2 regions of the Sphingopyxis sp. EU05-FHT14B03 genome follow, and region 1 is predicted to be linked to the other one. Evidence: riboswitches for the same ligand, from Rfam matches in the RefSeq annotation. Region 1 holds a riboswitch; the other holds the start of a gene.
The links. A riboswitch is a leader RNA that binds a small molecule or an ion and turns the genes downstream of it on or off. The one in region 1 is predicted to bind cobalamin.
Positions count from the first base shown of each region.

Region 2: another riboswitch for cobalamin. It lies ahead of metE (5-methyltetrahydropteroyltriglutamate--homocysteine S-methyltransferase); the one in region 1 lies ahead of AC3WS4_RS20610 (TonB-dependent receptor plug domain-containing protein).

Region 1 covers NZ_JBYTDC010000003.1:836,732-844,496, forward strand. Annotated here, with positions in the region: gene AC3WS4_RS20600 (FecCD family ABC transporter permease) at 1-239, opposite strand, end outside; gene AC3WS4_RS20605 (ABC transporter substrate-binding protein) at 239-1,144, opposite strand; gene AC3WS4_RS20610 (TonB-dependent receptor plug domain-containing protein) at 1,144-3,048, opposite strand; cobalamin riboswitch at 3,226-3,444, opposite strand; gene AC3WS4_RS20615 (sugar porter family MFS transporter) at 3,617-5,026, shown strand; gene AC3WS4_RS20620 (tryptophan halogenase family protein) at 5,077-6,579, opposite strand; gene AC3WS4_RS20625 (TonB-dependent receptor) at 6,810-7,765, shown strand, end outside.
Region 2 covers NZ_JBYTDC010000003.1:354,353-362,117, reverse strand. Annotated here, with positions in the region: gene AC3WS4_RS18310 (acyl-CoA thioester hydrolase/BAAT C-terminal domain-containing protein) at 1-432, opposite strand, end outside; gene AC3WS4_RS18305 (SRPBCC family protein) at 539-1,072, opposite strand; gene AC3WS4_RS18300 (ArsR/SmtB family transcription factor) at 1,075-1,452, opposite strand; gene AC3WS4_RS18295 (acyl-CoA thioesterase) at 1,519-1,896, opposite strand; gene metE (5-methyltetrahydropteroyltriglutamate--homocysteine S-methyltransferase) at 1,886-4,195, opposite strand; cobalamin riboswitch at 4,312-4,525, opposite strand; gene AC3WS4_RS18285 (peptidylprolyl isomerase) at 4,643-5,338, shown strand; gene AC3WS4_RS18280 (outer membrane protein assembly factor BamD) at 5,401-6,195, shown strand; gene recN (DNA repair protein RecN) at 6,242-7,765, shown strand, end outside.

The DNA.
Region 1 (7,765 bases):
GGGTTGCGCAGCAGCCCCTGCAGCACCGCGCCCGACAGGCCGAGGATCGCACCGACCATCAGCCCGAGGATCAGCCGCGGCAGGCGGATTTCGACGAGGATCAGCGACGCGAGGTCGGTGCGACCCGCGAGCAGCCCGCCGAGCGCCTGTTCGGGGGTCAGCCACACCGTTCCGGCGAGCAGCGAGGCGAATCCCGCGAGCAGCAACAGGACGACCAGCAGCGGGACAAACCAGCGCATCACAGCGCATGAGCCCCGGCAAAGGGAAGCGAGGTGCGGACCCGGCTCGCGGCGCCGCGCAGTTCGGCGCGCAGCCGGATCGCCGCTTCGCTTATCCTGGGGGTGCCGCAGCCATAATAGGCCGGCGAAATCGCCACCGTCCGCGCGCCGTCCCAATAGCGGCGAACGAGCGGATGACGCTCGATATTCTCGCGCATTCCATATTCGGGGCGGACCCCGGCGCCCTTGACGAGCAGGGTCGGCGCGGCGACGAGCAGCACTTCGGTGTCGGGGCGATTATAGCGCGACACCGGCGGCTCGTTGGCGATGTTCACCGCGCCCGCCGCTTCGAGCACCGCGTTATAGAGCGACCCCTTGCTCGCGCTGAAACCACCGCCGTCCCACGCGACGACACGCAGCGGCGGCCCGGGATCGCGAGCCAGTTCGGCAAGCTCGCGGTCCATTTGGGCGATCATCGCCTCGCCGCGCGCGACTTCGCCGACCGCCCGCGCGACCTGCCGGACATTGGCGCGGATCGCATCGAAGCTGGTCGCGTCGTCGACCTCGATCATCGGATAGCCGAGCCGTTTGAGCATCGCCCGCGTCGTCGGTTTCGAAAAACGGTCGGCGACGATCAGATCGGGTTGTTGCTGGACGACCTCTTCGGCAAGGCCGTGATTGATGCCGACTCGCTGCGCCGCCTCGGCCATCAGCGACCCCGACGGATCGCGCGACAGCCAGGTCACCGACGCGATCCGTTCGGGCGGCAGCAGCGCCAGCACCAGTTGGTCGGTGCACTGGTTCGTCGACATGACGCGCAGTGGCTTCGAAGGCGGCGGCCCGGCGTCGGGCGGCGCCACGGCGCTGCCGGTCGAAACCAGCAGCACCGCGGCGGCAAACACAGACGCCAGGCCGACCCCCTGCATCAGATTTTTACGCGGATACCAATGGCGGCTGTGCGACCGTAAGTATTATAGCCTTTGACAACCACATAATCCTCATCGAACAGATTTTCGATCCGGCCATAAACTTCGAGCTGATCGGTGATTGGGAAAGCCGCACGCACGGCGGTCAGCCAGTATCCGTCGAGGCGATTGGCGAAGCTGTTGTTGATATTGTCGAAACTGTCGCCGGTCAGGGCAATCGTTGCACCCAGTTTCAGGCCCCAAGGCGATTTCCAGTCGGCGACGAAACTCGCTTTGTCCCTTGGGCGGCGGGCAAGCTGGTTGCCAAAATTGGCACCCGGGGAGCGGGTGGTAGCATCGACCAGTGCGTAATTCACCCGCACGTCCAGATTGTCGTTGGGCCGGACGATAAGTCCAAGCTCGACGCCCTCTGACTTCACCCGCCCGATATTCTCCGATTGGAATGTCGCGGGATTATAAGCGATGAGGTCGTTGCTTTTGCGATGGAAGTAGGTCGCGGTCGCCGTGATTTTGCGATCGATAAAACTGTGCTCGATTCCGGCGTCAAAGCCTTTGGAGGTTTCCGGTTTCAGATTGATGTTGCCGAATGGCGGCAATGCCTCGCTCAACGTCGGCGCACGAAAACCTTCGGCATAGCTCGCGCGGAATATGGTCTTGCCATCATTGGGCGTATAGGCCGCGTCGGCACCAAAGCTTGTGTGGTCGCCATATTGTGAATGATCTTCGTACCGCACGCCGCCGTTGACCGTCAGGCCGTCAAACGGGTGTACGCCAATCTGTCCGTAAAAGCTGGAATAGTCGCTTTTGAACCTGGTGGGTGTGGTGTCACCGCCCAAGGGATAGAAAGTGCTGGCGAACGTCTCTTCATGGGCGCCGCCGAAAACCAGTGACGCGATGCCGAAGTCAACATTGCCGTCATAGGCAAAACGGTCGACTTTGCCGCGCGCGGTGAAAACATTGTAGTTGAAAGGACCGGTCGCGCCATCCTCGCTGCCTTTGCGGGTCAGGTCGGTACGGCTGTACGACAGGCGCCCCTTCCACTTGCCGTCGAGCAGGTCGTGGTTCAACCCGGCATAGCCGACGAACTGTTCGTTATCGGATTCGGGAATGGAATTTGCCGGGTTGCCCGGAAAGGCAAAGGCGTCGTCATATTCAATCCGGCCCTTGTTGTAATAACCGCGCAGATCGAGCGCGAGGGCAGGCGAGAATTCGACGAGCAACTTTCCGTTGGCGGAGAAGTTCCTGTACCCATCGCGTTCGGTGCCGCCGATGAGCGACGAAATACCGTCGGTGCGATAATAGCCGGCGCCGACGCTGCCGGAGATGATCCCACTCTTGCCCGACACATTGCCAAAGACTTTGGCGGTGTCATGGCTGCCATATTCGGCGAAAGCATTGGCCGACAGCGTGTCCGTGGGTGCGACGGTTTGCACGCTGATGACGCCACCGATCGCCTGGCTGCCCCAGATGACCGAATTGGCACCGCGCAGCACCTCGACCCGGTCGATATTGCCCGTAAGCAATCCACCGAAATCGAACGCGCCATTGGGCGTCGAAGGATCATTGATCCGCACGCCATCGATCAGCACCAGCGTCTGGCTGCTTTCGGCGCCGCGGATAAACACGCTGGTTTGCGATCCGACGGGTCCGCTTTGTGCGACAGCTACGCCTGGCACGAGGTTTAAAGCGTCGCTGATCGACGTCACTTGCGATGTTTCCAGATCGTCGCGCGTGATAACGGAAATGGTGTGGCCCGTTTCGGTGCGGCTCTGTTCGACGCCGCTCGCCGTGACGACAATGGTATCACCGTTCGCCTCGGTCGACGTTTCGTCGGGATTGGACTGCGCGAAGGCGGGCGTCGCCGCCGTCAGCGCGAGGAGGGAAATGAAACCGGTCTTCAACATGGGATAAGCCCCCTTTGCGCCAGAGCGAAGTGGCGGGGGCGTACCGGCGAACCGGTCGGTGCAGGCGAAGGGCGGGCACAAGTCGCTCCGTCACCACGCACCGATGCGGCCCCAGCCGCACAGGTCGTCGCTCAGACGGAGGATTACCGTGCCATGACCATCCCCTGGACCAAGGCAAGAGCGACCGGTGCGCTGGCAGGTCTCCTGGCTCGCGGGTCACAGCTTGATGCACGCCTTCCCAGGTTGCCCCAGTGGCTGGCCCCGACAAGGAGTCCGGACCGGTGCATCGCGCTCACCGCTTACAGTTGCAGGGACAGCCTCGGAGTCGAAAGCCCGAGCCGGGCCTTCTCACCGTGTTCCCGTTTTAAGCCCTTTCGGGCACCGGCGCGATCTTGCGGGGGCCAGGCCCCCGCGGCGCAAGCCCATAGAGCAATGCCGCGCTTTCGCAATCGGCTTTATCGCGGTCGCCGTCGCGGACAGGCGTTCCGCCGCGGCGTGAATGGGGCTTGCGCGCGCGCGGCTTGCCCTTCATGATAGCGCTACCATAACAGAACCTTGGGAGAGGTGAATGAACACAGCGTCGCGAGGCCAGACCAATCTGGCGCTCATTACGGCGATCGTCGCGGTGGCGACGATCGGCGGATTATTGTTCGGATATGACAGCGGGGCGGTCAACGGCACCCAGGACGGGTTGCGGTCGGCGTTCTCCCTGAGCGAGGCGGGGCTCGGTTTCACCGTCGGATCGCTGTTGATCGGCTGCTTTGTCGGCGCCTTTCTTGCCGGCACCCTCGCCGACGCGATCGGGCGCCGCAACGTCATGATCCTGTCGGCGATCCTGTTCCTCATCGGCGCGCTGATCCAGGGCTTTGCCCATGCCCAGCCGCTGTTCGTCGTCGCCCGGATGATGGGCGGCATGGCGGTGGGCGCCGCGAGCGTGCTGTCGCCGGCCTATATCTCCGAGGTCGCCCCCGCCCATATCCGCGGCCGGATGACGACGGTGCAACAGATCATGATCATCACCGGGCTGACCGCCGCCTTCGTCGTCAATTATTTCCTCGCCGCCAGCGCCGGAGCATCGACCGCGCCCTATTGGGCGGGGATCGAGGCGTGGCGCTGGATGTACCTGATGCAGGCGGTGCCGGCGGCGGTCTTTCTCGTCGCGCTGTTCTTCATTCCCGAAAGCCCGCGCTATCTGGTGTCGAAGGGGCGGGTCGAAGAGGCCGGCAAGGTGTTGACCAGCCTGTTCGGCGCCGCCGCCGCCGCGACCAAGGTCGACGAGATCAAGGCGAGTTTCAGCGCCGACCATCGCCCGCGCCTGTCCGACATATTCGATCCGGTGAAGGGCGGGGTGCGGCCGATCGTCTGGGCCGGGCTGTTGCTCGCGGTGTTCCAGCAGCTCGTCGGGATCAACGTGATCTTCTATTATGGCGCGACGCTGTGGCAGCTCGCCGGTTTTACCGAGGACCAGTCGCTGCAGATCAACATCGTGTCGGGGATCGTGTCGATCGCCGCCTGTTTCGGAACGATCCTGCTCGTCGATCGCATCGGCCGCAAGCCGCTGCTGCTGATCGGGTCGGCGGGCATGGCGGTGACGCTGTTCGCGCTCGTCTATGCCTTTGCCAACGGCACGCTCGATGCCGGCGGGAAGCTCCAGCTCTCGTCGTCGCTTGGCACGCTCGCGCTGATCGCGGCCAATCTGTACGTGATCTTCTTCAACCTCAGCTGGGGCCCGATCATGTGGGTGATGCTGGGCGAAATGTTCCCGAACCAGATCCGCGGCTCGGCGCTGGCGGTGTGCGGATTCTTTCAGTGGTTCGCCAACTTCCTCATCTCCTTCACCTTTCCGATCATGGCGGTCGGGCTGGGGCTGGCGGTGAGCTACAGCTTCTATGCGATTTGCGCGGTGATCAGCTTCTTCCTGGTCCAGCGCTTCATCGTCGAGACCAAGGGCAAGGAGCTTGAAGCCATGGAAGGCTGAGCGAGTCCGAGCGACGCCTTCAAAGGGGACCGGGCGACCGGTCCCCTTTTTCATGCGGCGCAATGGTCGCGGATATAGTCGCGGTGGCGCGGCATATGGTCGACCGATGCGGTCACCGCCGCCTTGATCTGGCGCAGCCGGTCGCGCGTCTGCTCGATCGGCATCAGTTCGGCGACGGGATCGTAGCGGCGGGCGCCGAGCCGCTGCCCCTCCATCACCGCGAACCAGCTGGTGTCGTTGAACAATTCCTCATGTTCGCGAAAGGCGCGCCCGCTGCTCTGAAAGACGCGGATCTTTTCGGCGAGCCGGTCGGGGATCGGCATCGTCCGGCAATAGTTCCAGAAGTCCGAATCGTCGCGCGTCGTGACATGGTAATGGAGCACGAGGAAATCGCGAACCAGCTCGCTCTCCTCGACCATCAGGCGATTATAGCGGTCGATGCTCGCGGCTTCGAAGCCGGCATCGGGGAAGTTGGACAGGAGGCGCGCGATACCGGTCTGGATCATCCAGATGCTCGTCGATTCCAGCGGCTCCATGAACCCCGCCGACAGCCCGATCGACACGCAGTTCTTTTCCCAGAAGCGCGCGCGGTGGCCGGTGGTGAATTTCAGGAAGCGAGGATCGGCGAGCGGCTTGCCGCCCAGATTGGCGAGCAACGCCGCCGCCGCCTCGTCGTCGCTGATATAGTCGCTGCAATAGACATGGCCGTTGCCGACACGGTGCTGGAGCGGGATGCGCCACTGCCAGCCCGCCGAGCGCGCGGTCGAGCGCGTATAGGGGGAAAAGTCTTCGCCGAGTTCGCACGGCACCGCGACCGCACGGTTGCACGGCAGAAACGCCGACCAGTCGACATAAGGGACGCCAAGCTCGCGGCCGATGAGCAGCCCGGCAAAGCCCGAGCAGTCGATGAACAATTGCCCACCCACCGTGCGGCCGTCCTGCATCGTCACATTTTCGATATGGCCGCTCTCGCCGTTTCGCGTCACGCCGGTGATTTTGCCCTCGATCCGGGTGACCCCGCTGCCCTCGGCCAGCTCGCGCAGATAGAGGGCGTAAAGCCCGGCATCGAAATGAAAGGCATAGGCGATCGACGAGAGCAGCGAGCCGGGGGCGGTGGTCGGGCGCATGAACTTGCCGTGGCGCGCCGCCTTGGCCATCACCGAATAATCCTCGACGTCGGCGAATTCGGCTTCGCCGCGCAGCCGCTGCCAGAAGGCGTGGAACGACACCCCGCCCATATCGACCCCGATATTGCCGAAGGGGTGGAAATAGCGCTGGCCGATGCCGCCCCAGTCGACGAATTCGATCCCGAGCTTGAAGCTGCCCTTGGTACGGCGGACGAAGTCGTCCTCGTCGATCCCGAGCATGCGGTTGAAGATGTTGATCTGCGGGATCGTCGCCTCGCCGACCCCGACGGTGCCGATCTCGTCCGATTCAACGAGGGTGATGCTGGCATAATCGGGGCCCAATATCCGCGCGAGGGCCGCCGCGGTCATCCAGCCGGCGGTGCCGCCGCCGACGATGACGATCGATTGAATCCTGGTCGCTTCCATCGCACTCCCCCTTCAACGTCGGCATTTTTATCACACACGATCGTCGCTATTCGTCGCTAAGGCAAATCACCGCTTGTCGAAACCCGACCTATATCATATGACAGGTGAATGGTAGCGCTACCTTTTCGGCAGCGCAACCCGATGAGGCCGAAAAGGCCCATGACATGGGAGGGGTTTAAATGCCTGTTGTAACGACGTTTTCTCGTGACGTTCGGCTCACGAATCACAACGTGCCCTGGCTTCGCCTGGGCGTTTCGACGCTGGCGCTCGTCGCCTCCGCGATAATCGCTACCCCGGCCTTTGCCCAGGACACCGACACCAACGAGGTCGCCGACCCGTCGAACGCGCCCGAGATCGTTGTCACCGGCTTCCGCGCCGCGCTGCAAAGCGCGCAGGGGCGCAAGGAAAACGCCGACACCGTCATCGATTCGATCACCGCCGAAGATATCGGCGCGCTCCCCGACCGCTCGGTGACCGAGGCGCTGCAGCGCATTCCCGGGGTCACCATCAACCGCTTTTCGGCGGGCGTCGATCCCGACCATTTCTCCGTCGAGGGATCGGGCGTCACCATCCGCGGCCTCAGCTATGTCGGATCGCGCTTCAACGGCCGCGACGCGTTCAGCGCCGGCAACGGTTCGGGGCTGAGCTTCGCCGACGTGCCGTCGGAACTGCTCGCCGGGGTCGACGTCTACAAGACCCCGTCGGCCGACCTGATCGAAGGCGGCATCGGCGGCATCGTCAACCTGCGCACCCGCCTGCCCTTCGACCAGAGCGGCCTGCTCGTCGCGGGCTCGCTCGAACTCAACTATGGCGATTTCGTCAAGAAATCGGCGCCGACCTTTTCGGGATTGATCAGCAACCGCTGGTCGACCGGGATCGGCGAAATCGGCCTGCTCGCCAGCGCCTCCTATTCGCAACTCTATTCGCAGGCCGATCGCATCGGTATCTCCAGCTTCCGCCCGCGCACCACCTATTCGGACGGGACGCGCACCGACGTCGTACCGTTCGCCGGCGCGACCGCGGGACCCTCGGCGCTGTTCCCGCGCGGCGCCGTGCTCGGCCGCCAGAATTTCAACCGCGAACGCTATGGCTATTCGGCCGCCGCGCAGTGGGAAAGCAACGACGGGACGCTCGCGGCGACCTTCCAGTTCCTGCGGTCCGACGCGCGTCAGGCGTGGAGCGAGAA
Region 2 (7,765 bases), 480 kb from region 1:
CTTCGAATAGCCGATAATACCCAGCCGCGACGCATCGACCCCGGGCTGGTTCTTGAGCCAGTCGAGACCGCGCGTGAAATCCTCGAGCGGGATATTCTTGAGCTTCGCGGGCTTGCCCGGCGCGTTGTGATAGGCAAGCTGGAGCGTGCTGAAGCCTTGGGCCTGAAGCAGCAACGCCGCCGCCTGCATGTCCTTGCCCAGCCCGCCCTCGGACCCGCCGAGCAACAGGATCGCGGGGTGCGGAGCCGCCCCGGCGGCGGGATAATAATTGGCGAAGATGCCGTTCGCATTGATCCGCTGCCCGGTCGCGCCGGCGTCGGCGATCTTGGCGGGCGACGGTGCGCGGGTGAGCATATAGGCGAAACCGCCGCCGCCGACCACGACAAGCGCGCCGACGACGGCCGAAATGATCTTCCATTTGCGCTTCATCATCGACCCTTATCCGTTGCTCTATTGTGGATATGGATCGGCGGCACGGATAGCCAGAAGAAAAGGGGCCGCACGCGGCGGCCCCGTTCCGATCTCGCGAAGGCGGGGATCAGCGCGCGAAGCGCTCGGCATAAGCGGTGCGCAACTGGGCCCAATTGTCCCAATGCGGTTTCGCCGCCGTGCCGCGCAGCTTTGCCTCCAGCACGTCGACATGCGCGTGCCAGCCGGCGCTGACGTTGAGCAGCACCGCCGGGTCCTCGACGCGCTTGTGGACCAACGTCAGCAGCACCTCGTCGCCCTTTTCGGAGAGGGTGAAGGTCACCCCGCCGGTGCTGCCCCAGCTGATGACCAGCTTGCGCGGCGGGTCGATCTCGATCACCTCGCACGTCATGCTGTGCTCGGCGCCCATGCCCTCGGGCCGCTCGCCCGGCGGATCGGTCAGCTCGTCGTTGCGCCAGGTCAGCGTCACCGGCGCACCGACCTTTTCCTCCATAGCGCCCGCCGCAAGCCATTGGCGGCGCAGCGCGCCATCGATGATATAGGACCAGACGCGCTCGATCGGACCGGGCAGGACGCGCACGATCGTCAGCGTCGCGGGTTCGGTGAGCACGCCATAGGGGGCGTCGGCAAGCATGTCGGTCATCGTCAGTCTCCTTCTTTCCCGGGGAGGGGTTTCTTCGGCGGGGGCGGGGCGGCATCTTCGGCGCGCAGCAGCGCTTCCAAAGTATCGAGCTGGCTGGTCCAGAAGCGGCGATAGATGCCGAGCCACTGGTCGGCACTCATCAGCGGCGCCGGATCGAGGCTGCACATATGCGTCCGCCCGCGCACCTCGCGGCAGATCAGCCCTGCGGCTTCGAGCACCTTGATATGCTTCGACGCCGCGGCGAGCGACATGGCGAAGGGTTCGGCGAGTTCGCCGACCGAGCGCTCGCCCGTGGCGAGTTCGCCCAGCATCGCGCGCCGCGTCGCGTCGCCGAGCGCGTGAAAGATCGTGTCGAGAGTCTGCGAATCATGTTCAACCATGTGGTTAAATATGATTCGCAGATCCCAATTGTCAACCTGTTGGTTGAATATGGAATGGTATGGCCTTCAGCCGAGCGGTGCCACGGCGCGCGGTCGCCGGTCGGGACCCATCGCGACAAAGGCGAAATTGGCCTCGGTGACCTTGTTCGCGTCGTCGGAATGGCGGTCGCGCGCCCAGGCTTCGACCGCGACCTGCATCGAGGTGCGCCCGACCTTGAGCAGCCGGGCATAGACCGACACCTCGTCGCCGATGAAGACGGGGCGGTGGAAGGTCATGCCCTCCACCGCGATCGTCACCGCCCGACCGCGCGCATGGTGCGACGCGACCGAGGAGGCGGCGAGATCCATCTGCGCCATCAGCCAGCCGCCGAAGATATCGCCATAGACATTGGCGTTGGCGGGCATCGCGGTGACGCGGACCGCAGGGGAACCATCAGGCTGCATCATAGGCCCCCTTGACGCGCAGCCGCTGCGCCGCGGCGACCATCGCGATGAGGGCGGGGCGCACCTCGTCCCATTTGCGCGTCTTGAGCCCGCAATCGGGGTTCACCCAGATCTGCTCGGCGGGCAGACGCTGGCTCGCGAGTTTCAGCAATTGCGTCATCTCGCCCTCGGCGGGGGTGCGCGGCGAATGAATGTCATAGACACCCGGGCCGATCTCGTTCGGATAGGCATAGTCGGCGAAGACGTCGAGCAGCTCCATCTGCGAGCGCGCGGTCTCGATCGAGATGACGTCGGCGTCCATCGCGCCGATCGACGCGATGATGTCGTTGAACTCCGAATAGCACATATGGGTGTGAATCTGGGTGTCGTCGGCGACCCCCGACGCCGACAGCCGGAACGCCTCGACCGCCCAGTCGAGATAGGCCTGCCATTCGCCGCGGCGCAGCGGCAGGCCTTCGCGAAGGGCTGCTTCGTCGATCTGGATCACTGCCGCGCCTGCGCGCTCGAGGTCGAGCACCTCGTCGCGGATCGCGAGCGCGATCTGGCGGCAACTCACCGCGCGCGGCTGGTCGTCGCGCACGAACGACCAGTTCAGGATCGTCACCGGACCGGTCAGCATGCCCTTCATCGGCCGGTCGGTCTGGTCCTGCGCATACCGCCACCATTCGACCGTCATCGGCGCCGGGCGCGACACATCGCCATAGAGGATCGGCGGCCGCACGCAGCGCGAGCCATAGCTTTGCACCCAGCCACTCTGGGTGAAGGCGAATCCCGCCAGCTGCTCGCCGAAATATTGCACCATGTCGTTGCGCTCGAATTCGCCATGGACCAGCACGTCGATCCCGATTTCCTCCTGCCACTTGATCGCGGCGCGCGTTTCGACGCGCAGATATTGGGCATAGGCGGCATCGTCGATCTCGCCCTTGCTATGCGCCGATCGCGCCTTGCGAACCTCGGGGGTCTGGGGAAAGGAGCCGATCGTCGTCGTCGGAAAGGCGGGCAGGGCGAGCCGGTCGTGCTGCAACGCGCGGCGGTCGGCGAAGGGCGAGCGGCGCTCGACCATCGCCGCGTCGATCGCCGCCATGCGTTCCTGTACCGCCGGGTCGTGGATGCGCGGCGAACTGCGGCGCGTCCCGGCGGCGGCACGCGCGGCGGCAAGCTCCTCGGCCACTATGTCCTCGCCTTCGTTGAGCGCCCTGGCGATCGTCGCCAGCTCGCCGATCTTCTGCACCGCAAAGGCCAGCCATTGCGCGATTTCGGGATCGAGCCGCTTTTCGAGCGCGAGGTCCACGGGCGTGTGGAGCAGCGAGCAGGACGGCGCGACGATGATATCGCGCGTCGCGGCGATCGGCGCGATGCGCGCCAAGATCATATCGAGATCGGCGCGCCAGATATTGCGTCCGTCGATCACCCCCAGCGACAGCAGCATCGCCTTCGGCACGCGGGCGCAGATCGCGCCGAGCTGTTCGGGCGCGCGGACGAGGTCGATGTGCAGGCCGTCGACCGGCAGTCCCGCGACGAGCCCGAGATTCTCGCCGAGGCCGCCGAAATAGGTGGTGAGCATCAGCTTGACCCCGGCGCCCGCCAGCCGCGCATAGGCGTCGGCGAAGGCGGCATGCTGGGCATGGTCGAGGTCGAGGACGAGGCAGGGTTCGTCGACCTGGACCCAGTCGGCGCCGGCATCGGCAAGCGCGGTCAGGATTTCGGCATAGACGGGGAGCAGCGCGGGGAGCAGCGACAGCGGCTCGACCCCGCGCCCCTTCGCCAGCATCAGATAGCTGACCGGCCCGAGCAATACGGGGCGGGTGTGATAGCCGAGCGCCTTGGCCTCGAGAAACTCATCGACCAGCCGTGTCGACGACAGGCGAAAGACCTGCCCCGCTTCGAGTTCGGGCACCATATAATGATAGTTGGTGTCGAACCATTTGGTCATTTCCTGCGCGGTCGCGTCGAGGCTGTGGGCGCAGCCTTGATGGCCGGCGCCGCCCTGCGTGCCGCGCGCCATCGTGAAATAGGTGCCGAGCCCGACCGCAGCGCCGTCCCATCGGTATCGCGCCGGAATCGCGCCGACCATCGCCGAGGTGTCGAGCACATGGTCGTAGAGCGAGAAATCGCCCGAGGGCAGGATATCGGCGCCCAGCGCGTGCTGGCGCGCCCAGGTCGCGGCGCGCAGCGCGGCGGCGCCTTCGCGCAATTCCTCTTCGTCCTTCTTGCCCGCCCAATAGCCTTCGAGCAGGAATTTCAGTTCGCGGCGCGGGCCGATGCGGGGGAAGCCGAGGGTGGCGACGGAGATGGCCATGTCTTCAAACCTTGCGTTGGGCAAGGGACGGGCCGGACCACAAGCAACGGCCGATGCGTCCGGCAGGACAAGCCCGGGCGCAGCCATGCATGCGACCAGACCGGACACCCCGCCGGAGGACGTTATCTGACGAGGCAGGTCTCCTGGCTCACGGATCGACGCGGGGGTCTGGCCTTCCCGGTTCCTTGCCGAACCAGTGACACGTATCGACCACCGCTCACCGCTTACAGTTGCGGGGGCAGCGCCGGCCTTGCCCCGAAAGGCGCACCGGCTTCCCGTCTTAGCCCCATGTCCTGCCGGACGCGGGGAACCTCGACCGGCCTAGAATAGCTCCGACCGGCGAGCTGTCAATACGCATATAAAGATTTCTTTATATGTTGATCCGCGCACCACCCGCCGTTGCGAAGGGGGTCGCCAGCGTGATGGTTTTTCGCTTATGCTGGCGCGATGCTGACGATGATCCTTCCGGCGCTCGCGCTTGCGGCCCAGCCCGCCACGGTCCCGACCCAGACGACGCAATTGCCGCCGCCGATTCCGCCCATCGCCGGCCCGGCCGCACCGCTGGTCGAGGTCGATACGCGCCCCTTTGTCGCACTTACCACCGACCTCGGCACGATCGTCGTGCGGCTCGAGGACAAGCGCGCGCCGATCACCTCGGGCAATTTCCTGCGCTATGTCGACGGCAAGCGCATGGACGGTTTCAAATTCTATCGTGCGACGCGCAACTGGGGTCCGGCGAACCAGCTGGTCCAGGCGGGCAACCGCGGCGACCCGCGCACCAACTTCGCGCCGATCGCGCACGAACCGACGACGACGACCGGACTCACCAATTGCAAGGGCGCGCTGTCGATGGCGCGGCTCTACCCCGGCGACGCGACCAGCGACTTCTTCCTGCTGCTCGGCGACATCAAGGGTTTCGACGCCGATGCGCCCGGCGGCGACGGCGCGGGCTTCGCGGTGTTCGGCGAAGTCGTCGCGGGCGCCGATGTCGCGGAGAAGATTTTCGCCGCGCCGGTCTCGCCGACCGCGGGCGAGGGGGTGATGCAGGGCCAGATGCTCGACCCGATGGTGACGATCAAGACCGCACGCCGCGTTCCGGCACCCGCGGACGTGCCGGCGGGTTGCGTGGTCAAAGCGCCGTAATTCCGCGCCGACACCCCCATCATTTATTTTGCGTTCATCCGCGCTGTGGCTATACCGCGCCCATGACTCAGCGTCCCACCCTGCGCGCCTCGACGCGCCTGCTCGCCGCCGCCCTTGTGATCACCCCCCTGCTGGCCGCTTGTGCCGGGGGCAGCGGCGTCAAAAAGGACACGCGTTATGTCGCGCGCGACGTCAATACGCTGTACCGCGCGGCGCAGGACCGGCTCGACCGGAACCAATATGGCCTCGCCGCCGCGCTGTTCGACGAGGTCGAGCGCCAGCATCCCTATTCGCCCTGGGCGCGCCGCGCACAGCTGATGAGCTCGTTCAGCTATTATATGGACCGCGAATATGCGCCGGCGATCGAGGCTTCGCAGCGGTTCCTGTCGATCCACCCGGGCAACAAGGACGCACCCTATGCCTATTATCTGATCGGGCTCAGCTATTATGAGCAGATCAGCGACGTCACCCGCGACCAGAAAATCACCCAGCAGGCGCTCGCCGCCTTGGGCGAAGTGATCCGGCGCTATCCCGACAGCCGCTACGCCGCCGACGCGCGGCTCAAGGTCGATCTGGTGCAGGACCATCTTGCGGGCAAGGAAATGGAAATCGGCCGGTTCTACCAGCGCAGCTCGAACTGGCTCGCCGCGTCGATCCGCTTCCGCGAAGTGACCGAGAAGTTTCAGTCGACGAGCCACACCCCCGAGGCGCTCTATCGCCTGACCGAATGCTATCTCGCCCTGGGCGTGCCGTCGGAGGCGAAGAAGTCGGCCGCGGTGCTCGGCGCCAACTATCCGGGCAGCAAATGGTATGAGCGCGCCTATCAGCTGATGCAAAAGAATGCGCCTTCCGCGTGACGCGCGGGGCGTGGATTCGCTTTTTGTTCTGATGTAAGGGCGGGTCATGCTGACGGCCCTGTCCATCGCCAATATCGTCCTGATCGAACGGCTCGACCTCGATTTCGCGGCCGGGCTCGGCGTGCTCACCGGTGAGACCGGCGCGGGCAAGTCGATCCTGCTCGACGCGCTCGGACTGGCGCTTGGCGCGCGCGCCGACAGCGCGCTGGTCCGCCAGGGCAGCGACAAGGCGCAGGTAACCGCGAGCTTTGCCGCGCCGGCACCCGGCACCCCGCTTGCCGCGCTGCTCGCCGCAAACGATATCGGGATCGAACCCGGCGAACCCTTGCTCGTCCGCCGCACGCTGCGCGCCGATGGCGGCAGCCGCGCCTTCCTCAACGACCAGCCCTGCTCGGCGGCGCTGCTGCGCGAAGTCGGGGCGCATCTGGTCGAAATCCACGGCCAGCACGACGATCGCGGCCTGCTGGCGCCGGCGGGGCATCGCGCGCTGCTCGATACCTATGGTCGCTGCGACAGTGCGGCGGTCGCTGCGGCGCATGGCGAATGGCGCAGCGCCGAAATGCGTCTCGCCGCCGCTCGCGCCGCGCTCGACGAGGCCGAGCGCGATCGCGACTGGCTGACCCACTGCGTCGCCGAACTCGCGACATTGGCGCCACAGCCGGGCGAAGAGGCCGAACTCGCCGAAGCGCGCGGCGCGATGCAGAAGGGCGAGCGGATCGCCGGCGACATGGGCGCGATCATGGCGGCGTTCGAGGGCAGCGACAGCGGCCCGGCGCAACTCCGCGCCGCGGCGCGGCGGCTCGACCGGCTCGCGGGTGATCATCCCTTGCTCGCTGAGGCGCTCGCCGGGCTCGACCGCGCGATCATCGAGGCCGACGAGGCCGAGCAACGGCTGAACGAGGCGGCGCGCGCGCTCGAATATGACCCGGCGCGGCTCGAAGAGACCGAAACGCGATTGTTCGAACTGCGCGCGATGGCGCGCAAACATCATGTCCAGCCCGACGAACTCGCCACCCTCGCGGGCGACCTCGCGGCACGGCTCGACGCGATCGAGGGCGGCAGCGAGGGCCTCGCGAAGCTGGAGGCCGAGGTTGCGGCGAAAGCCGCGGCCTACACCCATGCCGCGACCGCGCTGTCCGACGCGCGGAGCAAGGCGGCGGCGCGGCTCGACAAGGCGGTCGCGGGCGAACTGGTGCCGCTCAAGCTTGATGCCGCGCGCTTCCAGACGCTGGTCGAGCGCCTGCCCGCCGAACGCTGGGGTGCCGAGGGCATGGACCGCGTGGAGTTCCTGATCTCGACCAACCCCGGCGCACCCTTCGCGCCCTTGATCAAGATCGCGAGCGGCGGCGAACTCTCGCGCTTCATCCTCGCCTTGAAGGTGGCGCTGGCCGAAGAGGGCGGCGCCGACACGATCATCTTCGACGAAATCGACCGCGGCGTCGGCGGCGCGGTGGCAAGCGCGATCGGCGAGCGGCTGGCAAGGCTCGCGGGTGCCGGCAAGCAACTGCTCGCGGTCACGCACTCGCCGCAGGTCGCGGCCAAGGGCGCGGCGCACTTCCTGATCGCCAAA